One region of the Lentilactobacillus sp. TOM.63 genome, then DNA from elsewhere that is predicted to be linked to it. Evidence: riboswitches for the same ligand, from Rfam matches in the RefSeq annotation. Region 1 holds a riboswitch; each other region holds the start of a gene.

Region 1 (5,588 bases):
CATGACCGATATTTATTCTTGGTGGAGCTACCGGTTCCACGCCCGTGATCGCAATGCCGGTTGGCGGATCGATTACTTTATTGCGAGCGAGCGGTTTGCCGATCAAATTAAGGACTCAAAAATCTTAACGGATGTGTTTGGATCCGATCATTGTCCGGTTGAGCTAGTCACCAAAGCTGATTAACCTTTGGCTGTTAGTGATAACCACAGTTTTATTTTTGTTCAATCCCACTAATGAATTCTTGAAGATTCAAACCTAGACTTAAACTAGGTCACTTTTTAGTTGTGATGGGTTCCAATCGCTCATTCAGTGAATGGCTGATAAGCCCTTTCAATCCATTGTTTAGAATCTAAACCACAAGGAGAATTCACTATGGCAGACTTACAAATTAACCGCCGCTTGATCATGACCCCCGGTCCCACGCTCGTTGATCCCCGGGTTTCTCAAGCAATGAGCAACCAGATCTTGGGCCAATTTGACCCGGATTTTACCGATATCATGGATCACACGATGGCACTGATTCGAAAGAGCTTCTCAACCAATAACCAGTTTTCATTTCCAATCGATGGTTCAAGTCGGGCTGGCTTGGAAGCCGTCATTGGCAGTATTGTTGAACCTGGGGACGATGTCCTCGTGCCCATCATCGGCCGATTTGGCGATCTAGCCGTTGAATTAGCTCAAAGGGCTGGTGGCAATGTTCACACCATTGAAACTGACTGGGGCCAAGTTCTCGATCAGGATCAGATTATTGCAGAAATTAAGCGCTTGAAGCCCAAAGTCGTTGCAATGGTTCACGGTGAAACATCGACTGGCCGGCTTCAACCACTCGATCGAATTGGCAAAGCCGTCCGCCAAGTTGGTGGCTTCCTCGTTATCGATTGTGTCGCTTCCTACATGGGAACTCCTGTGTTAGTTGATGATTGGCAAATTGATGCAGCAGTCGGCGGTGCCCAGAAATGCCTCTCAGTGCCTGCTGGGATTACGCCCATCACGTTTAACGATCGTTTCGCTGAAGCAATTAATCAGCGCAAGCGGATTGAACGGGGCGTCCGTAGTGCAGAAGATGCTGACCAAGCGGCATTCATCACTAGTAATTATCTAGACTTAACCCAGCTCCAAGACTACTGGTCACCCCGCCGATTGAATCATCACACAGAAGCAACCGTTTCGGTCTATGGTTTAAACGTTGGCCTACAGCTTGCCCTTGAGGAAGGCCTGGAGAATCGCTATGCCCGTCATCTTCGCATTCATCGGGCACTTAATGCCGGCCTGACTGCCCTGGGCCTTCACATTTTTAATGAAGGCGATCACGAAATGCCGATGGTCACTTGTGTTGAAATCCCCGCTAGTTTAGGCGACGGGGAGTTCTTTAAAGCCATGTTGTTGAAAGAATTTGGCGTTGAAATTTCAAGCTCGTTCGGTAGCCTTCACGGCAAGATTTGGCGCATCGGCACAATGGGTTACGTTGCCGAAAAAACCAACATGGTCAACTTTATCGCCTTGCTGGCAGCGGCGTTACTCACTGCTGGAGTCAATGTTGACACCAAGGCTGGTTTGGCCGCCTTCAATCAAGTTTATTCAGATTAATGACATCTTCTAAAAAAGGCCAATCGTATCAGTAGCCCCCTTGGGGTTGCTGGCGCGATTGGCCTTTTTGTTTCATTACCTAAAGTTCCAAGTATTTATTTGTAAAGCCGATATTGCTTGGAATCATGTTGCCCATCTTCTGTTGATTTAACCATGCATAGAATTTCTCCCAGCGATTCTGGTCAAAGGCGCCCCAGAGGCCGTCTGTTGGCCGGTAATGCTTGCTGATCTCCAGCTGGCTTTGGATTACCAACGGTTCCTGCAGCATCCGATCCGGCACGTATCGCATCAGAATCTGGGCCGCTTCTTCCGGAAATTGTTCAGCAAACGCAAACCCTTTGCGGGTGGCTCGTAAGAATTTTCTCGCAAGGTCGCCGTGTTCTCCGAGAAAATGCGTATTGGCTGCCAAGACGGGTGTGTAGTAATCAAAAGCGGGTACATAATCTTTGACATAGAAGAAATGATAGGCTTCGTTGGTCTCACTCAAATTGGCCATCAACCCTTCCCAGTGATGATAAACGAAGATGCCATCGTACTTTTGTTCGGCCAAATCTTTCACTGGATTAAAAATCATATCGTTGGGAACAATTGTGACTTGATTAAAATCGCCGCCATCGGCATTAATCGTATCTCTGATAATTGCCTGCTCAGTCGGATAACCAAAGGTCGCATAGGTGTTGCCGGTGAAATCCTTTGGTCGGGTAATCTTATGGTTCGTCAATAATCCTGACAAATTGTGATCATTCAACGCTGCAATGGCAACCAGCGGCGCATTTTCATCCTTTACAAAGACATCTGACAACGACATCTGCTCAGTAATCGCAAAATCCGCTTTTCGCTGCAAGAGCCAATCCCGGCCATCTGCATGATCATCAGGCATGAAGATTGATAAGTTCAAGCCTTCATCTTCATAATACCCATTATCAATTGCGGCATAAAAACCGGTATGGTTGGTATTTGGGATCCACTCTAGTGCTAATCGAATTGTTTCAGTTTTCATGATTTCCTCCTAATTACTAACGACATGGCTTCGCTGCAACATCTTGACGATCATCATATTGATCACCCCACTAAAAATAAATGTAGAAATAAGGCGAATGATGAACAACGTTATCAACAACCCCAGTGAATATTTTGAGTATCCGTAAAAGATCATTTCCCGGACAAATGTCACGACGGTCACAAAAATGACACTGAGACTCAAACTCAACCAATTCCAAACTTTATAGCCCGTGGCCAAGTAGCCCAGTTCAGCGCCTGCACCTTGAACCAACCCGGCAATCACGGCTGCCGCCCCAAACTGCCCGCCGATAAACATCTCGACAATCGAAGCCAGCGTTTCAACCAAAGTTGCCGATCCTGGCACTCGAAATAATAGGCCAGCCAGTGGTCCGGCCATCACCCAGACGCCTTCGAGAATATCGTTGGCGGCCGGTGCCAAGCCAAACGGGGTCAAGGCGGCGGTTAATGTCGTATAAATTGGGCCCAGAACCCAATAAATCACCCCAAAAAATAAGGCAATTAATGTCAAGGTAATGACATCTTTCAATGAAAATTTGCGCATAAAAAATGGTCCTCCATTGTTCATGGGGCACCAAGTTTGAGAGAAAAGTCGACTCAATAATTGCATAGATTGAGCTCCTATCAAAAGCAACGGATAGCAGCAAACTTTTTCCCTTCGCTGGTACTAACCAGATCAGGTTCAACGAGTATCATCTCAGCCAAAATTGGCACCCCAAGTTATTTTGTTCTTATAAAGGATATCATTCAGTTAAAAGAAAGTGAAGTATACTGATTATCTATGGATGGATACCCAAATTTATTTAACAATTACTTATATTTAAAATATAATGTTTTTATTAACATATAATTATACGAAAGGAACATAGATCTTGAAAAAATTTTGTTTAATATCATTTCTAGTTTTAGTGTTTAGTTCATTTGGTTCATCAGAGGTTTCTTTTGCGTCTTCCCACAGCACAATTCCTAAAATTTTTCGTGGAACATGGTACACATATATGGGGAAAGAAAAATGGTCAGCAACAAAATACACTGCCCACTCCATTTTAGGATTTAATGTCAATAAAGCTGGAAAAAGGATCAGCAAATATTATTGGAAGTCAACACCTCGGAGTAAAGGGTTCAACAAGCTATATGTTACACGTCAAGCAGCAAATCACTCCAACGAACCAAACACAATTGATCGCGTAAATTACTCGTTTACTAAGGGAGACGGCGGAATGCATTGGATTGGAAAAATTAAAATACACGGGAAATATTATCAAGAACTCTGCGATTTCGAAAGTGGCCCTGAATATGTCAACGTATCCTTACGATACCGATATCCCCATGATTTCACACATGTATACTAATTTAATCGTTGTTTTATAAAAAAAGCGACAACCAATAAAATGATTGCCGTCTTTTGAGCACAAATGGTTCAATGCCCCTGCCAAGGTGCTTTTATCATACAACAAATTACGATATTACCCAACCAAATCCCAAATAGTTTTAAAGAGGAAAATAATCAACACCACAATAATAATCGGTCGAGCAATCTTGCTGCCAAAGCGTTTGTAATAACTGGCGCCAAGAAAATTACCAATGATACTAAAAGCTCCTGCCGTCAGGCCCAATAACATGATGACCTTACCGCTTAATAGGAATACCACCAACGCCGTAATATTTGTTGTTAAATTGATTACCTTAGTGTTGCCAGCTGCTAGATTAATTGGTAAATGAGCAAGGCCGGTTAATGTGATCAACAAAAAGGTCCCTGTTCCCGGTCCATAGAAACCATCGTACGCACCCAGCCCCAGTGAAATTCCCAGGGTGATAAAAAATTGAGTTCCCGTTAACTGAGAATCGGCCAATTTAGAATTTAAAGCATGCCGATTTAGCAACAAGTAAAGAGCAGTTGCCGGCAGAATCACCAATAAAATAAGGCGGAAATACTGATCACTAATATGTAATGCCAATCGAGCCCCCAAGGATGAGCCGATGACAGCTGCTACGACCGAAAAGAAGGCCAGCTTCACTCGAATGTAACCACTGCGGGCAAATTCAAGCGTGGAGATAGTGGTGCCCATTGCCGACGATAATTTATTCGTCCCAACTGCGAAGTGAGCTGGAATTCCCGCCATCAAATAAGCCGGAAGTGAAATTAAGCCACCGCCGCCACCAATCGCATCCACAAACCCAGCAAGAAATACCAGCGGGCAAACAATTAAAAATTCTGTCAACACTAGAACTCATCCCTTCAATTACCTGATAGATACTTATCATCATAATCTAAGAATTTCACCTAGTCTATGCTTTCAAACGAATCAAAAGCCTCACTAACTAAATTTAGCGATAATCTGATTTAAGCCCGCCAACACAATCTCAGCATTGTCACCAAGTAAATCCTCGATGGCTTCATCTGTTTGAGCTAAGAAGGTATGAACCCTGGCAGCCCACTGGCGCGCCTTCGGAGTTAATAGAATCTTTTTATAGCGACTATCATTTTCCAAAGCAACTCGCACAATTAAATCCTTTTTTTCCATCAGTTTTAACAGTGTCGTTGCTGAAGACTTTTGAATATTGAACTCATGCTCCACATCACGCTGAAAGATATCTTGCTGCTTTTCTAACCGATAAATGTAATCAATCGTACTCATTTGAACCTGGGTCAGCCCCATCTGTCGCGCCATCCCATCGGCGTATCTTTGAAGCGCATTATTAGTTTTTTTTATCGCAATACCAATCGATTGTGTCATCGCTATTCACCTACCAATTTGTTCTAATCCTAACTATCCATATTGAATATCATATCATACTTGGTAATTATTGGGGCATATGAATAAAACGACTTGTTTGGTTGGAAATGATATGGTATTATTTTTAAATATTTCTAAATAGAACTATTTAAAAACGGAGGTATTTTATGGATCGACAAATTACTAAAAAATTATATTTAGCCATTATTGCAACTGGCCTAATGGCATTTTGTGGCGTCCTC
Region 2 (5,544 bases), on a different contig from region 1:
CCGGTCAAAAACTGATAAAAGTCAGCTTCTAACTGGGGCTGTTTGCATCATAGGTAACAGCTTGCGAGCACCTATGCCTTAGATCTTCATCAACCTGAATTATTTTACTAAGATTTTAATTCCTAAATACAAGTTATAAATAAACATTGCGATATCCACAATGATGACTAGCCCCACCAGGACAATGAATAGGATTGCGATAGATCGGGTTTGATCGCCCACCGTAATTGCCATAATGCCCACCAGCATAAATGTGAGTGTTGATAATACGACTGGAATCAAATGCAATAAAAAGGCGTGCTTTGCCGTTTCATGCATGTTTTGGTTATCCTTACTGATCAACCAGACAATGAATGGAAAGATGAACGGGGCGAAGACGATCGACAAATATGATAATGCATTAACAACTTTGTTTTCTGACATGTCAATTCCTCTCGTTTATTTTGAATACGACTTGTAAACTGGCGCTCTGAAAAGGTCAACGTAGGAACCCATTGCCGAGTAGTCTCTCAGTACGGTGAGCCGTTGATCATTAATGGTCCGATGAGTGATTCCCCAGCCTCTGTCGCTCTGATAACCGTGCTGAGCGTAGGCGTTAAACGTGTAACGACTGCTGCCTTGGATTTTGGCGACTGCTAATTTTTTATAACCTTTCCAAGTGCTTTTAAAGAGGGTATGGGACTTTCCTTTATAAGATTGGGTAACTGAGTATTGATTGATATGGGTGACACACATTTTGCCATCAACGTATGAATACCAGTTCCCACGCCAACTTGAAGGGGTGTAGTTATGGATCTTCCCAACTTTGTAGTAAGTATCTGCGGCTTGGGCTGAGATAGGTGACGCTTGGATACTGGTAGCGGCAAGTGCGACGCCGGCTAAAATGGTTAAAGCGAGCTTAATGAGTTTTTTCAAGGTGAGTGCTCCTAACAGAAAAATTCGAAAGGGTAATTAGAATCAGTGATCAGATTTGAGCTTAGATAACTTTAAAAACTATAACGTTAAACGGGCTAAATTGTCAAATTGAGTTGCTTATTGGTAAGACTTCCAAATAAAAGAATTTCAAAAAATGATTGACAGTCGGTGTTAGTTGGGTGTTTAATGGCCTTGATCAAATAATTTAATCTGTGGTCTGGGGTGCTGGATAAGTCCGGCTGAGAAATACCCATGGAACCTGAATCAGTTAGTACTGACGTAGGAAGACCAATTAGTCAATTTGTGACGATTTTTGCATGGCTAAGGACCGCTCTTTTTGTAGAGGAGGTCCTTTTTTTAATGGAAAGATAAAGTAAGCTGAAGAATCGGTTTGGTTGGTACGTTAGAATTTAGAATAGTGAAACGAGGCGGATATTTGATGAACATTCGATCACCACACTGGGACGTTAGACAGATTATTACGGTGACTTTGATTGGGATTGTCTGTGGGGCAATTTATTTTTACGGCGTTGACACCTTGTACAATGTGACCAAAATTGCGCTGACCCCAACTGGGTTAAGCCCATTTGTCGATGGCTTGTATTCTGGTTTATGGTACATCTCTGCACCTTTGTGTCTTTATTTTGTTCCAACGGTCGGCGCCGGAATTATTGGCGAAACACTTGCTGCGGTTGTTGAAATGTTCTTTGGTGCTCAATGGGGCATTATGACTGTTGTCGTCGGCTTTTTGCAAGGTGTCGGCAATGAACTTGGCTTTTTCCCGCATGGCTATCAGAAGTTTTCGTGGACAAGCTGCTTGTTGGGGGCTTTTGGCGCTAACCTACTAGGCTTTGGCTACAGCTTCCTCACTTCTGGATATAGTCATTATGGGACTGGGATGATTATTGCACTGTTTATGATTTCGACGGTTTCAAGCCTGGTATTTGATGGTGTTTTGGTGAAATTGATTACCCTTAATTTTGATCGGGTATTTGATAAGCTGCAACTCAACAATGTCAGTAAATTAAGCAAATAACGGAGGAAAAGGATGAAATTTACAACGCAGTTACGACAAGAAAACAATTCAGTTTGGCAACAAATTTTTGATTGTCCATTCATCACGGGTTTGACAGATGGTACCTTGGCCCCAGAAGCATTTCGTTATTACTTTATTCAGGATAATAAATATTGTGTCGCTTTTTATGACCTTCATCAAAAAATTGCGGCTAAAATGACGAATCGAGCCCACGCTGATTCGTTAGCCCACTTAGTTGATGTTTGTAACGAGATTAGCGAGCACAGCCCAATTTATGATGAATTGAACTTGACACAAACAGAAATCGATTCGGTGCCGGTTGCGCCAACGGCATATGCTTATATTACTAACATGAATTATCAATTTGAACAGCAAGGTATTGATGCTGGAGAGGCCAGCTTGGTTCCCTGTTATTGGACCTATACAGAGATGTTTCGTAAAATTGCTGAAAAAGGATTTAATACTAAGCCAGTCTACAAAGATTTTATTGATTTTTGTGCATCGGAAGAATTTGGCTCGGTTAATCAGCAAATGCTCAATTTAACTGATGATCTGGCAGAGAATACGGACGATAAGGGCCGCGAGAAAATGCGGCTGGCATTTCAATACAGTAGCGAATACGAATTGCAATATTGGAATATGTGCGTGATCCATGAGCAATGGTTACTGGATCAAGAACAAGAAAAAGTTGCTCGGCCATTGAGATAATGATTTAAACTCGCGAGACTGGGATAAAAAGCGATTTGCCCTTAAATAGCGAAGATCAGCCATTTATCGCAAAATTGATCAATAAATATATCAATGGTCAGCTAAATGACATTTATAAACAAGCTGCTGACTAATACCTTGGCCCTGCTATATATACGCGCTTAAGCGGGGTTAGGCTAAACATCAGCTTGGTTAATCATTTCCCTTTTTGGCTTCAGGATCCTTACTACGACGCATTTTATCTTGACCTTCAATCGACTTTTTATACATCTTGTCGTTGACATATGGGTAGGTCCATTTAACCATTGCACTCATAATGATTGGCAAGGTGATAACTAAGATGACCAGTCCCACGATAACGGTCATTGCGACTTGAATCAGGGTAAGCACGTTGGAAGGAATCAATGCGGCAAATGTGCCGCCTAGAATGATGGCAGCTGAGATAACCACTGTTCCGATGATAGTTGCGGCATTCGTAATCCGCATTCGGACGTCAGTTATTGCGCTGGCATCACCCCTATAACGCATCATCAGGAAAATACTGTAATCCACTCCTAAAGCAACTAACATGATGAAGCTAAAGAATGGTGTATTCCAGGTAAGCATATTTTGGAAAAGAAGGTAGCCAGATAACCAGCGCGTGATCTGCAAGGCACCAAAGTAGGTCACAATCAATGTGCCGATAATCGTCAATGCCTGAACGAGTGAGCGGGTGACAAACATCAACGCAATTCCAATTCCAACCAGCATGATGACAACTGTTCTCAGGAAGTCCCCATTAGCGGTCTTTTGTAAGTCAGCTGTTTGAGAACTTTGACCACCAATTGCAACTTTGGCTTTGTTTAAGGATGAACCCTTCAACTTGGCGTTCACATCGCGCGTAATGGTTTTAATCCGGTTAGCGGACTTAGTGGTGCTTGGATCACTGTTTAGAATAAAGGTGATGTGGGTAATTTTACGATCCTTGGACATAAAGGCATCAAGTGATGGTGTGAAGGATGGGCTCTTAACACTTGCCTTTGGCATATAGAAGGTGTTGCCCAGATAGGACTTTTGCATTTCCTTTAGATAATCATTAACAGTATTGGTACCGCTGCTAACTTTGGATAAGCCGGCATTGGCAGAAGAAAGGCCTTGTTGGAGCTGTTGCATTTGAGTTTGGAGAGCTTTCATCTTTGAACTCAGAGTTTGAACGCCAGTATTGACTTCTGAACTGCCACTGGCAATGTTTTGAGCTCCAGAGACGAGTGATGAGCTGTTCTGCTGAAGTTGACTTGCACCACTGTGGAGTTGGCTTAAACCGCTTGAAAATGGCGTGACTTGTGAATGCAGGCGGCTAATGCCCGATGACAGTCGACTGGAACCAGAGGCCAAACGACTAACCCGACTTCGAAGAGCCTTCAAACGGGCGGTCTTAGATTGTAATTGTTGGATGCCTGAGTTGAGCGTCTGACTGCCGGACGATAGTTGACCGACACCAGAAGATAATGAAGAAGCGCCTTGACTAAGCGATTGAGAGCCGCTTGCCAAGCTGTTAACACCAGACGTATAAGCTGATAGGCTGTTACTCAACTGCTGGGCACCTGATTGAAGCTTGCTGGCACCATCAGCCAATTTCTCAACCTGGGCGATGCTGGCAGAAGTGTCCGAACTAGCAAGTTTCTTGTTGGCACTGTCCAATCCTTTTTGAACCTTTTTGATTCCGTAATTGGCTTGATCCAAACCATCAGTTAAAGTTTTCAACTGACTCTTCAGATAAAGTTGATCAATCTTAGTTCCACCTGGTCTCGTCACTGAGGTAACAGATTTAACGCCGGATTCCGAGTTCAAGTATCCGGTTAATTGATCGATTTCGGCCAAATACTGCTGGGTATTGAGTGGTTTCTTATTTTCGATGTAAAGCGTAGATGGTCCAGAGGTTCCGGCAGGGTAGTGTTCTTGAATGAGATTATAGCCTGCCTTGGATTGAACGCTGTTCGGCAATTCGTCTGCATTATTGAAATTCAATTTTTGAGATCCCATGAATAATAGCGGGATAGCTGCGATGATTAAGATGCCGACCATCACAAACGTGTGGGAAATTGTAAATTTGGATAGAAAATGCCAAACGACGCTGCGGTCATGGGCGGCCAGATTTTTACTTGGCCAGAATAACTTTTCACCCAAGGTTGCCATGAAGAACATGTTGAGGGTGAGCAGAACCATTAATAGGACCGCAACCCCGACGGCAACCCCGACACCAGAACGATAGAATGAGAATTTTGCCAGAGCCAGGGCAGTAAATCCGATTAACACTGAAGAACCACTATAGAGAATGGTTCTACCAGCATGGCGTTGAGCAGTTTTGGCAGCCGCGACTGCCGTTTGCCCTTGTTTAATCTGTTCTTTAAACCTGTCATACAGCAGGATATTATAGTCAGTCCCAATTCCAAAGAGAACCACGACTAAGAAGACTTGGGTAAAGTTGGAAATTGGGAAGCCATAGCGCTGTGCCAGGTTCATGACAATACTGAGAGAAATCAGGTAGGATACCGCAACGGTCAATAGTGAAATGATTGGGATGAGCAATGACCTAAAGACGATGATTAAGACAATAAAAATAAAAATTGCGGCAATAATTTCGGTCTTTTGAAGTCCTTTTTCGGTTGTTGCCGAGAAGTCTTCATTTAAGACATCACTACCGGTAACGTAGGTTCGCATCCCGGGTGTCTTAATTTTGTTGAGGACTTCATTGGTCTGACCTCTAACCTTGTACTTGCTGGGAACGGTGATCATGACCATTTCGGTAGTGCCATCGTTTGAAACCAGCTGCTTTTTGGCTGCTTCATTGTCACCGGCACTCGTAACACTCACGATATGTAGACTGGTATCACTGCGAATGGCTC
Region 3 (5,405 bases), on a different contig from region 1:
GCCGCCTGACTTTTGGGATTAGGCAACTGAATCTCTTGCCAGTGATTAGGCATGAATTCGACCTCCTCATAGTTAAGCATGAACCATTTTCGATAAGCACGGGTCATTCGGAAAACAAAGTCAGCTGGCATTTCATAAATGTTGTCTTTGAGCCAATTGTTAAGCCAAGATTGATTAGTAATTAGGTTGTCGTGATGGTGGTTGTTAAAAAAGATCGTTAGGGTTTGGTGTTCTGCCTTCGTTAAATGGAGATTTTCGATGAAGAACCCGGGTCGATTGAATTGGAGCTTTTCGGGTTGGATTTCATCAACCAGGCTGCCTAGTCCAACTGTTACTTGATATAGGGCGGCTTGCAGTTTTCCTTCAGATTGGGGGTTGGGTAATTTGACGTCAAGATAGCTGTAAGGCATTAAAGCTACTCCTCTCTATTCAGGATGTGGTGGTAAAGGCATCCTTCACAAAAAACGTGATAACAATCGCAATGGTTCCCGGCCAGTAGGTTTGGGGAACGATGCCGAAAAATAAGTAAAAGGAAACCAGAATGCCGACTGCGGTGAGGCCAGCACCTATTTTGGTGATTTGGTGGTGGTCGGGGTCATAACTGAGATGTTTTTGGTACCAATATTTGAAGCTGAAGTAATGAATTGGCCAGATCATAATGGCAATTAAGAGCAAAATACTAGATATATTGGTTAGCGTTTGGAGACCCTCAACACCGGGAAAAGTCTGGTTGGCCCATTCTTGGACATTTAGGATGCCAAAAATGATGAGGACAGGGATGTTGCGGAGAAGGCTGTATTTCCAAGCCACTCTCATGCGTTTCCCTTCTTTCTAACGGGTGCTTTAAACCCTTCCACGAAAATCATCATGATCGTGAAGACTAGAAAGAACAATTCGCCGTTTTGAAGCAGTGAAAACGAAACGAGAACCGCCAAAATGATCGCCCCAACGATTAGGCTGAAGTTGGCGGCCAACGTGAACGTTCGATTTGTTCGATCGTATTCGGAATGCTGCTTGAAGTATTGTTGGCCAAACGATTTGCTAATGATCACTTCAATAATAGTGGTAGCGGCAATCAGAATGACCAGGTTGATCAGGTCGTTGATCCCGAATAACTGGATAATCGGGTATAAGATTAAAATGACATACAATAAATAGTTCGTGATTAGGGCATATTTTAAATCGAATTTCATAACACTGAACCTCTCTGTAAAAAATTTCCCCAACCCCTCAAAATAGTTGTTAACAGCGTATCATGAATAACCAGATTGTTGCAAACGCCGCAACCGTGGTACACTTTGGGTATTCAAATGAGACGGTGCTATATGCTGAGATGGCGCAGTGCCAATCCCTTTGAACCTGATTTGGTTAATACCAACGTAGGGAAGTGACAGAATTGAGAATGACAGGTACCAAATCCGGTAACGGTTTATTTGAAAATTTTTGCAAGAGGAGTTTCATCCAATGAAATTTTCACAACAGTTACTGGCAGCTGGTCAACCAATTTTGCAGGCAATCTACCAACATCCATTTGTCGAAGGTATCGGCAATGGTAATTTGCCTAAAGAGGCCCTGACATTTTATGTCGGTCAGGATTATAACTACCTGAATGCCTTTATCAAGGTCTACGCGGCGGCCATTGAAAAGTCGGAAACTCGCGCGGACATGGCGATCTTTGCCAAACAAATTGATTTTATCCTAAATAGTGAAATTCACCCCCATCACAATTTCTGTAACGTTGCCGGGGTGAAATACGAAACTTTGCAGCACGAGCCCCAAGCACCCGGCACTTATTTGTACAATGAGCATATGTATCGGGCAGCGCGAACTGGCGACCTGATCGATATTGTGGCCGCCATGACGCCGTGTCCATGGACGTATTTGGAAATCGCAAACCGGTTTGTGAAGCAAGGGAAGAATACTGACGATAATGTCTTCAAACCGTGGATTGATTTTTACGCAGATATGGGCGATAGCGAGGACAGTATTCTCCAGCAAATGTATGATTTGATCGACCGAGAAGCCGTGAAGTACGACCAGCACCGTTTGGACATTGTTAAGGAAGAATTCCTCAAGAGCTGTGAAATGGAGTGGCGGTTCTGGGATCAAGCCTATAAGCAGACGGGTTGGCAGTTTGTGAAACCAATGAAGCAATATTACTAAGCACATAGACTGGGATAATAAGTATTTTGAACCCAGAATCCAACAAGAAAAAACCAGTTATTCCTGAGGCTGGAATAGCTGGTTTTTCTTGTTAAATGGCCCGAATCGGTCGTTTGTCGCAGCTTTTATCTGAGTATCAGTGGTAATCCAAATGATGATCACTGATTGAAAATTAACACATGTCTCAGCCTTTTGTACGAGCATTTAGTTGCGACGACGTCTGAATTTCGCCAAGCCAAGCAATCCTAACATAGACAATCCAAGGACTGCTAACCAGTTTGCGGTGTGCGTGTCACCAGTTTGTGGCAGCATGGACGCTGTCTTGAGTTCTTGATCCTTTTGAGTGGCATTAGTAGAAGCGGACGCTGGTTTAACAGCATCATTGCTACTGTACTTGAAGGTGCTGCCACCCTTAGCGTTCAATGCTTGAAGGCCAGTGCCAGTTGAGCCGGAACCATTTGCACCAGAACCGGGGTTACTCTTGAGGTAGAGCACGCCGTCCTTTTTGCTAGTTGAAGCCTTGCCAGTCTTGTTGCTTGAACTGGTTTTCTTTTTGTCGTTACCTTTCTTGTCATCAGATGGCAAGGCTTGTGGAAGCTCAATGTCATCTTCAGGAGTTGTTGGGGTTTCTGGAGTTGGCGTTTCTGGTGTTGGGGCTTCCGGAGTTGGTGGCGTTACCTCTGGATCAGGGGTTGGATCTGGATCCGGTGTGGATGGGCCTGGACCCGGTCCGGGATCAGGAGGAGTGATTTCATCTTCAATCGTACGAATGCCAAATCGCTCATTTTCTGCGTAAGTGTAAAGAGAATTTTCGGTTTTTGCATAGTTTTCATGTTCGCCATAGACGTACTGAGTTTCACCTTGGATTTTTTGTACACCATAGCTAGTTTTCTCAGCATGATAGTCTTCTGGAATTTGGAGGTTGAAACTCATTTTGAGATTAGAGTGGCCGTGCCCTCTTTCCAGGTAGAAAATCTTGATCTCATGAGAATCGCCGGCATTGCCCCATCCTTGGCCTAACAAATTATCCAAATGTTCTTTCTTTCTTTTTCCTACGGATACTTCCCCATTACTAAAATTAATTGCTCCATCTAGTTTTGAATGGATTCCACCAATATCAAGCACAAGTTTTCCATCGATGAATAACCAAAAGTCATCGTCACCACTGAAATTGAACACCATTGGGATCTTTTTGTCCGTAAGTGAATTACTGTCATCAACCATACCACCTTCAGGGTGCATATAAGAAAACTCCATCTTCATCCCAAGGAAGTGGTTAGGGGCATTCTTGCCTTTTAGATTATAGCCTTGAGCATTGTTTCCATTGAAGAATTTGAAGTCTTTGTCCAAGGGAAAGAATTGGCCACCACTGTTATCATTCGCCTTATTAGCTTTGTTATAAACTAACATATCCCCTAAATTGTTCGGATCATCTGCTTTGTCATCGAATACGGTATGGTATTTACTACTATCGAATGAATAGCCGCCGTGACCATCACTAATGAACATCTTAAGTGGCTGGTTGGTTACGTAATTGTTACTAGAACCAGTAGTACTGCTTCCATCGAATAGGTATGCTAATGATTCCCCGTCAACCGTTGGATACCCATTACTTAGTTCAGAAGCAACGATCTTAGGGTATCCATTAGGATTGCTCTTATTGTATGCTGCAACCCCTGATTTGGTTGATCCACCATCAGAGAATTTTAATTTTTTGTCTTTATTGATTCCGGCATCCCGGACTTCCCTATCGGCTAAGCCATCTTTTCCAACTCCATTATCTCCATCACTTGTACCCGTTACAGTGTAATCTGTTAATGTGATATTGATTCCAGGGTTTGTCACTTCCGTAACTTGCTGAAGACTCTTGGTGGGGTCGGGAATTGTGGTTTTGGGTTTTATGAGAGGCTTGACGAGTGTATAGACTGCGGTGTTGGCAGGTAGACTTGTGCCATCCTTCTTTACAATGTATAATTCATCGCCTATTTGAACAAATCTTGTTTGATCTACGCCAATCTCTTTTCCAAGTGCCTCTTTAATTGCTTGCTGTTCAGGTGTTAGTTCAACATTTGAAGGTGTACCTTCAGAATTCTCTAGGTAGGTGGTTTGTCGGAACTTATCAGGAACATTTGTGTTGAATTCAGTTGTTTCGGTTTCATTGAGTTTGACTAGTGTTTTGTCCTGTGACTCGTCATCAGTATGGATCTTCCAGAGGTTACCGGTATTATCGACGAAAATGGTTTCAATTCCACCATCGTAGTCATCACTATTGTCTGGGTGGAAGTAAACTGTCTTGCCGTCAATGATATATGGAAAGTACTGGGCCTTATTAAGGAAATTCGGTTCTCCATCGCTAGTCATCACCTCGTAATTCCCCCACGTTTCTGGGATTTCCTTGTTATCTTCGACTTCTTCTTTCAAGGATTCGATCAATTCCTCCGGTGCATAGTCAATTGCAAGTGCATCAGCATTGATAGCAGCTGCAACATCGTCGTCCACGTTTGCTGTTTTGTCGAATATTTCACCATTATATTTATAGTAATGTGTCTCATTTCCATCGGTCAATTGGACAACATATACCGGCTCAGCCCCGGATTGGTTATCAGTAATTTTAAAGTACTGCTTAGCTATTAAGGCTGCATTGCTATCCGTTGGGGGATTTTCAGAGTTATAGACAATTTTGTGTTCATCGACATTGTCTAATTTCTGTCCAACAGCAATTTCTAGTGCCTCTTTATCTTTCAGATAGGTTTTGACCTATACCCCCAAAGTTAGGCTCTTCGTCAACTGTTGTTGGTGAAACTAAATTCGAGTTCTAATCACTTTGTGATTAGGGCTCTTTTTGTTTTGACCTTGAAAACGTATAGTACTCGCGTTCTAAATCTCCAGAAACTGCGATAGCCAAAGCTAGCTCGTTTAATAGCTTTGATTTTATTATTAGAACCTTCTAAAGGACCATTTGAATACGGTGTGGTAAAGGTATTATGAATTTCATCGTGATGGGCTTCAAGTGTCTTAAGTGTGTTCTTCATTTCCTCAGAATACGCGGTATGATGCCAAAAAGTGGCATTGTAATTATGCCAATCTTGATGTTGAATAGCCGTCCGCACGTTATTTAAGACTTGATAGGTTTGTTTAAGTTCTGAATCCAAGGATAATAGCTGATCGACCACATCAGTGGCCGGCATTAAATAAGGGAAATTCGTCCATCTTTTAAATTGTTCAAAGTCAAGTTGTTCAGC
Region 4 (5,588 bases), on a different contig from region 1:
TAACCATTCAATCAAATAATCATCATGCGCTTCTCGGCCGCACCATGGACTTCCCAATAGAGGCCAAGTGGCATCCAACTCTCATCAATCAAACCAGTTACCAAACTGCACTCGCGGGCAAGCGACCACTTAAATACCCATACGTCGGCGGTGGTCGTCATGAAAGCCGCATCGATATTTTGATAGCCGATGGCGTTAACATTGCCGGCTTAAGTTGCGCCGAGCTCATGTTTCCGCTCAAAGCACACTATCTGGCTAATGAAGTCCCAGAAAAGTTGAACCTCACCCCACAGGATTTCCTGCCTTGGGTTCTCGGCGAACATAATTCAATCGAAGCCGTGAAAAACGAGCTTTCAGACGTTGCCCTGATTGGTAAAAATTGGCTTGCGGGCCAAGAAGTTTTTTCGTTTCACTGGATTTTGACCGACCAAACTGGGCAAACATTAATTATTGAACCAACTCAAAATGGCATGGAAATCATTGCCGATTCCATCGGTGTCCTGACCAATTCGCCAACTTATCCCGAACACATGCGGCGGCTTGCCAAGGAGCTAAACGGATCCTCAAATAAAGAAAGCTTAGTCCAGCAATCCCGACGTCTTGTCTTGAATCAGCAAATCCCCGCAGCCACCAACACGCCAACTTCGCGATTCCTTGAAGCGGCAGTCGTTAAGCTCGGGAATTCACCGGCCCCAAATCAGTTTGTGGCTCGAAACCGCTTGTTTAATGTCTTAAATGCGGTTGCTATCCCTTATCAACAGACAATGAATGCCCATCCCAATTTTAATTATACCCATTACATTTCAATTTTAGATTCAACCAATCAGACTTATTTCTTCAAATATCATGACGACAACCAAGTTTTCAGTTTCTCGCTGCCACAACTCATTGCCAATTATCCCAACACGGCCAAATTTCTAGCCTAAATATTTGGCAATCTGCTTTTGAACGCCCTGTTCTTCGTTAGTTTCATCCGTCACCAAATCAACTCGGGATAACAAGTCTTCAGCGGCATTCTTCATTGCATAGCCCTCGCCAGCTGCCTCAATCATCTCAAAGTCATTGCCGTTATCACCAAATGCGGCAACGTCCTCAAACGACAGGTTCCAATCAGCCAACAGGGTCTGGAGACCACTAAGCTTGCTGATACCGTCGACCATGACGTCCAGCCCATTCATGCCAGAAGACGTGGCCGCAAGTTGGCCGCTAAATTTGTGGTTAAACTCATCTTGGCGTTTAACGACCCCACCAGCTTCCCAAGTGATATCAAGCTTGTAAATTGAATCAAACACCAATTTCAAATCACGCATCGACTGCATGTTTTCGTAAAAATACTGGGAAGCCTTAAAGCGTTTTGAATCAGCCGGCAAGTTACAATAGGTGCCGTTTCTGCCAACCAAAATAATCTCGGCGCCCGCATAAAGTGATTCGGATTCGAGGTACTCGAGTGCTTTTCTTAAAACGAGATGGTCAATAATCTCTTCGGTCACAATCACGCCACGTTCATCAACGACCAACGCCCCATTGTTACAAATATACGAAATCGGTCCAGAAACGTTTTTAAACAATTCAAGCAGGTGTTGATACTGATTACTGCTTGCCGAAACAAAGTGCAACCCCTGCTTTTTCATTTCATCAAGTTGAGCTTGAAACGCCTGCTTATCAAAGGTGCCCTCATCATTTAAAAACGTGCCGTCCATGTCGCTTGCAATCACTTTAACCAACGCCAATTCCTCCTGTTATTTCAGTTTGATCATTCGTTGTTTCCATACATTCATTCTACAATGTCGTGAATTAGTTTGTAAATTGCTTTTATATTTAGTATACTAAATTTAATCATACAACTTATCTGGGGTGCCTAAAGGCTGAGAAAAACCCATCGAACCTGATCTGGTCAGTACCAGCGAAGGGAGCATACTTCCGTTGTATCCAAATGGATTATTTGCAATAGATGAATTTCGCAGCCAGGGTAAAACTTCAAGTTTTGCGCTGGCTTTTTTGAATGCTCTGATGGTTTTTCGGTGACCGAGTGAGCCCGGTCTTACCAGCAGACACCTCTTGCCAACACCAAGTCGTTTGGCACTCCAGATAATTGGGTGAAATATCATATTGGAGGCATTATTCATGGATAACAAGACTCAACCCGCTACTAATCGGGAACATCAAAGCAAATGGACGCTTCGTAACATTATCCTAATTGCTTTGATTGCTATTTTTACTGGAATTATTTTTTGGGGAGCTGGTTTCCTCTATACAGCGCTAACCGTTGTACTCACACCAATTGGTGCTGCCCCCTTTGCCAATGATCTCTTAATGGGATTGTGGTGTATGGCCGGCCCATTGACTGGCTTTGTGGTTCGGACTTTCGGATCTGCTTTTGTTGGTGAATTTCTCGGAGCTGCCGTTGAAGTCTTTCTTGGTGGCCAATGGGGTGCCGGTGCCTTTATCTCTGGCTTGGTTCAAGGAATTGGTTCCGAACTTGGATTCGCCTTCACTGGCTACAAGCGTTACGACTGGGTTGGCTTGAACGCCTCAATTTTCACCACCGTTGTTGTGACCTTCGCCTGGGACGTGATTAAGAATGGCTACAACAAATTCGGCATTCCACTATTGTTGGCACTCTTTGTCACTCGTTACATCTCAACCTTCATTTTTGGTGGTGTTTTAACCAAGATGATTGTTCGTCTTTTGGATCGTAGTAACGCATTTTCACTTTAACCGCTAGGAGTTCTGATAATGACTGACGTTTTGATTGACCACTTCACTTATGAATACCCCGGCAGCACCGTCAAGGTATTGAACGACGTGGACGTAACTTTTAAACACAACCATTTTTCTTTACTGACCGGTCCATCCGGCAGTGGGAAATCAACACTCCTGTATTTTATTGCTGGATTGTATCCGCATTTTATTGGCAACGATGCTCTGGGAGGCATCAAGTTCGGTGACACGGATATCAAACAAATTCCAAGCAACGAAATCAGCCATTCGGTTGCGATGATGTTTCAAAACCCCAACCAACAGTTTGCCATGGACACTGTCATCCATGAGCTGACCTTTGTGCTGGAAAATATGCTGGTGGATCCTGCCAAGATAGACGGGATTATCAACCACGCATTGGATTTTTGTGGCATCAAACAGTTACGCTCCAGGGTTATCAATACCTTGTCCGGTGGGGAAAAGCAGCGGGTGGCATTAGCCTGCATCGTTGCGATGGATCCACCGGTAATCGTTTTGGATGAGCCGTTTGCCAGCATCGACCCAGATTCACGATTGGATCTGATCAAAAAGCTCAAACAGCTTCAAGTGGAACACGGGAAAACCATTATCCTCGCAGACCATGACCTTAACGATTACAAAGGTGTCATTGACGAGTTCTATTATCTCGATCCGGATACGCATCACATTAGTTTGTTAGATTCACAATCTGCCCAACACTTCTTCGATAATTTTAAAAACACGCAGACAATTAATAAGCAAGTTGCGATCCCAACTGAGGCCGCTCCGTCAATCATTAATATCAAGGATTTTAAACTCCAACCGCACCATTCACTGTTATTGAAGCTGGGTGACTTTAAGTTCTGTAAAGAAAAGACCACTTTGATCACTGGCGCCAATGGAATTGGCAAGTCGACATTATTTAACGCGCTGACCAAATTGTTGCCGTATAATGGCGAAATCGACTTTGCTGGCAAGAACATCCAGAAAATTCGGCCGTTGCCATACGCTAAAAATGTCACGCTGCTATTTCAGGATGCCGAAAATCAATTTTTGAATATTACCGTTAAAGAGGAACTTGATTTATCTCTTAAGAACAGGACAAATCAAGCCTACTCAATCGATGATGTTCAAACGATGCTCAAAGAACTCAGCATTGACGGCCGTGATGACCAAGTCGTTTATTCATTAAGTGAAGGCCAAAAGAAAAAGCTACAGATCATCGAAATGTTAATCATGAATCCGCCGGTCCTCTTGATGGATGAACCATTCAAAGGATTGGATTATCATTCGCTAGAGGTCGTTGTCGGCTTCTTAAACCGGTCCAAGCAGGAATTTCACCAGACCCAAATTATTATTTCTCACCAACTGTCCGGTTTGGATACCCTCATCGACTATCACGCAAACTTTGCGGATCAAAATCTGACTTACCAGGAGGTTATCAAATGAATCCTGGATTAAAGTTACTATTAGTGATGGCAATTGCCCTAGAAATTTCGTTTACCCAGTCGTTGATTGTCAATGTGATCCTCATCGGTGTCAGCTTCATTTACATTCTCTTTAATCGGGTAACCTTCAAAGCGTTAATTGGCTTAATTTTCTGGCCGTTATTCCCTGCCCTTGGATTATTTGTTTCCCAATGGCTTTACGGGAGCGCTGGTATCCATTTTGCTTGGATCCTGTTTACTCGAATTTACGCCTACGTATTTCTTGGAGCAACTTTTACACTGACAAGCAGCATCACCGATTTAGCATTAACGTTGGAGCAGGATTTTCGGTTACCCTCCAAATTTGCATACGGCGTCCTGGCTGCCTTTAACCTGATGCCCAAAATCAACGAAGAAGTCCAGATCATTAAAACTTCCGCGTTGATGCGCGGCGAGGCCCTTCACTTCTGGTCACCCAAATTGTACTTCAAAGCGATCTTATCATCGATTCAATGGTCACAAAATCTGGCCGAAGCGATGACGTCCCATGGCTTCGTGGAAGACCAAGGAAGAACCCATTACCGAGTGATTAAGATTACCAGAATGGACTGGGTTTGGTTTATTGGCCTGTTTGGGATTGTGCAAGTTCTATTATTCTTCATCAGATATTGAAAGCTTTTATTCCTGAATTTTCTATTTTGCATTATAATTAAATGCGAGAGTAGAAAGAGTGTGCGGCTGAGCGGTTTATGTGCATTTCATCACTGTTTGGCAGAACACATTTAGGAAGAAGGCGTTTAGAATGCGGGCAAACATGTTTGCATTTGCGTTCGGCATTTTTGCATTAGTTGTCGGCGTAATGATCGACCTGTTCGGACTATTTAATCAGTTTATGTCCCTGGACAGCGGCAAGACCGTTTTAACCGGTAGTATTACTTTTCTGTTAGGCTTAGCGTTTCTGTCATTGCCCAATCGCATTGAACGATACCTTGGTGAAGCAGTGGTCACATTGGGGTTACTGTATTACTTCTATATCCAAACCAACAACTTATGGGTGGCAATTATTATCGTTGCCATTATCGCTGCGGTCATGGAATATGGGTTAAAGCATCGTTAATGTGTGCCGATTTGCTTTTTATTGCTATAATATATGTATGGCAACACGAGGTTTATCAAATGGAGGAATTATGATGGCAGAACAATTTAGTACCTTAGCTGAAGAAATTATTAATTACCAAAAGAAAAACGACATGCCTGATACTGCGTTAGCATTTAACTTGCACATTTCCGTTGAACGCCTCCACGATATCAAATCGATGGAATCAGAACCGACTCCAGATGAGAAGAGAACGATAGAAGCGGTGGTTCGTTAATTAAGGATGTGAAGCCAAGCAAACCTGGCTTGTCAGACTCTCTTAACAGAAATTACGAGCTTGGGCTTTT

Evidence for each region. A riboswitch is a leader RNA that binds a small molecule or an ion and turns the genes downstream of it on or off. The one in region 1 is predicted to bind thiamine pyrophosphate.
Region 2: linked by a shared signal. The riboswitch ahead of QUF07_RS13005 (ECF transporter S component) and the one ahead of QUF07_RS07840 (ECF transporter S component) in region 1 are both predicted to bind thiamine pyrophosphate.
Region 3: linked by a shared signal. The riboswitch ahead of tenA (thiaminase II) and the one ahead of QUF07_RS07840 (ECF transporter S component) in region 1 are both predicted to bind thiamine pyrophosphate.
Region 4: linked by a shared signal. The riboswitch ahead of QUF07_RS06040 (ECF transporter S component) and the one ahead of QUF07_RS07840 (ECF transporter S component) in region 1 are both predicted to bind thiamine pyrophosphate.

What each region holds. Positions count from the first base shown of each region.
Region 1 is NZ_JAUCAP010000033.1:11,590-17,177, reverse strand. Features, by position in the region: gene QUF07_RS07855 (exodeoxyribonuclease III) at 1-184, shown strand, start outside; gene QUF07_RS07850 (pyridoxal-phosphate-dependent aminotransferase family protein) at 374-1,588, shown strand; gene QUF07_RS07845 (ABC transporter substrate-binding protein) at 1,668-2,588, opposite strand; gene QUF07_RS07840 (ECF transporter S component) at 2,598-3,152, opposite strand; TPP riboswitch at 3,242-3,336, opposite strand; gene QUF07_RS07835 (sulfite exporter TauE/SafE family protein) at 4,075-4,833, opposite strand; gene QUF07_RS07830 (MarR family winged helix-turn-helix transcriptional regulator) at 4,927-5,346, opposite strand; gene QUF07_RS07825 (MFS transporter) at 5,514-5,588, shown strand, end outside.
Region 2 is NZ_JAUCAP010000109.1:623-6,166, reverse strand. Features, by position in the region: gene QUF07_RS13015 (magnetosome magnetite crystal formation protein family) at 100-423, opposite strand; gene QUF07_RS13010 (hypothetical protein) at 439-915, opposite strand; TPP riboswitch at 1,124-1,218, shown strand; gene QUF07_RS13005 (ECF transporter S component) at 1,355-1,951, shown strand; gene QUF07_RS13000 (TenA family protein) at 1,964-2,659, shown strand; gene QUF07_RS12995 (MMPL family transporter) at 2,852-5,544, opposite strand, start outside.
Region 3 is NZ_JAUCAP010000001.1:284-5,688, reverse strand. Features, by position in the region: gene QUF07_RS00030 (hypothetical protein) at 1-410, opposite strand, end outside; gene QUF07_RS00025 (hypothetical protein) at 430-816, opposite strand; gene QUF07_RS00020 (hypothetical protein) at 813-1,193, opposite strand; TPP riboswitch at 1,289-1,403, shown strand; gene tenA (thiaminase II) at 1,465-2,163, shown strand; gene QUF07_RS00010 (fibro-slime domain-containing protein) at 2,368-4,728, opposite strand; partial or broken gene QUF07_RS00005 (ISL3 family transposase) at 4,983-5,405, opposite strand, start outside.
Region 4 is NZ_JAUCAP010000022.1:12,200-17,787, forward strand. Features, by position in the region: gene QUF07_RS06030 (linear amide C-N hydrolase) at 1-926, shown strand, start outside; gene QUF07_RS06035 (HAD family hydrolase) at 918-1,724, opposite strand; TPP riboswitch at 1,841-1,930, shown strand; gene QUF07_RS06040 (ECF transporter S component) at 2,125-2,718, shown strand; gene QUF07_RS06045 (ATP-binding cassette domain-containing protein) at 2,737-4,167, shown strand; gene QUF07_RS06050 (energy-coupling factor transporter transmembrane component T family protein) at 4,164-4,817, shown strand; gene QUF07_RS06055 (hypothetical protein) at 4,948-5,262, shown strand; gene QUF07_RS06060 (LBP_cg2779 family protein) at 5,333-5,518, shown strand.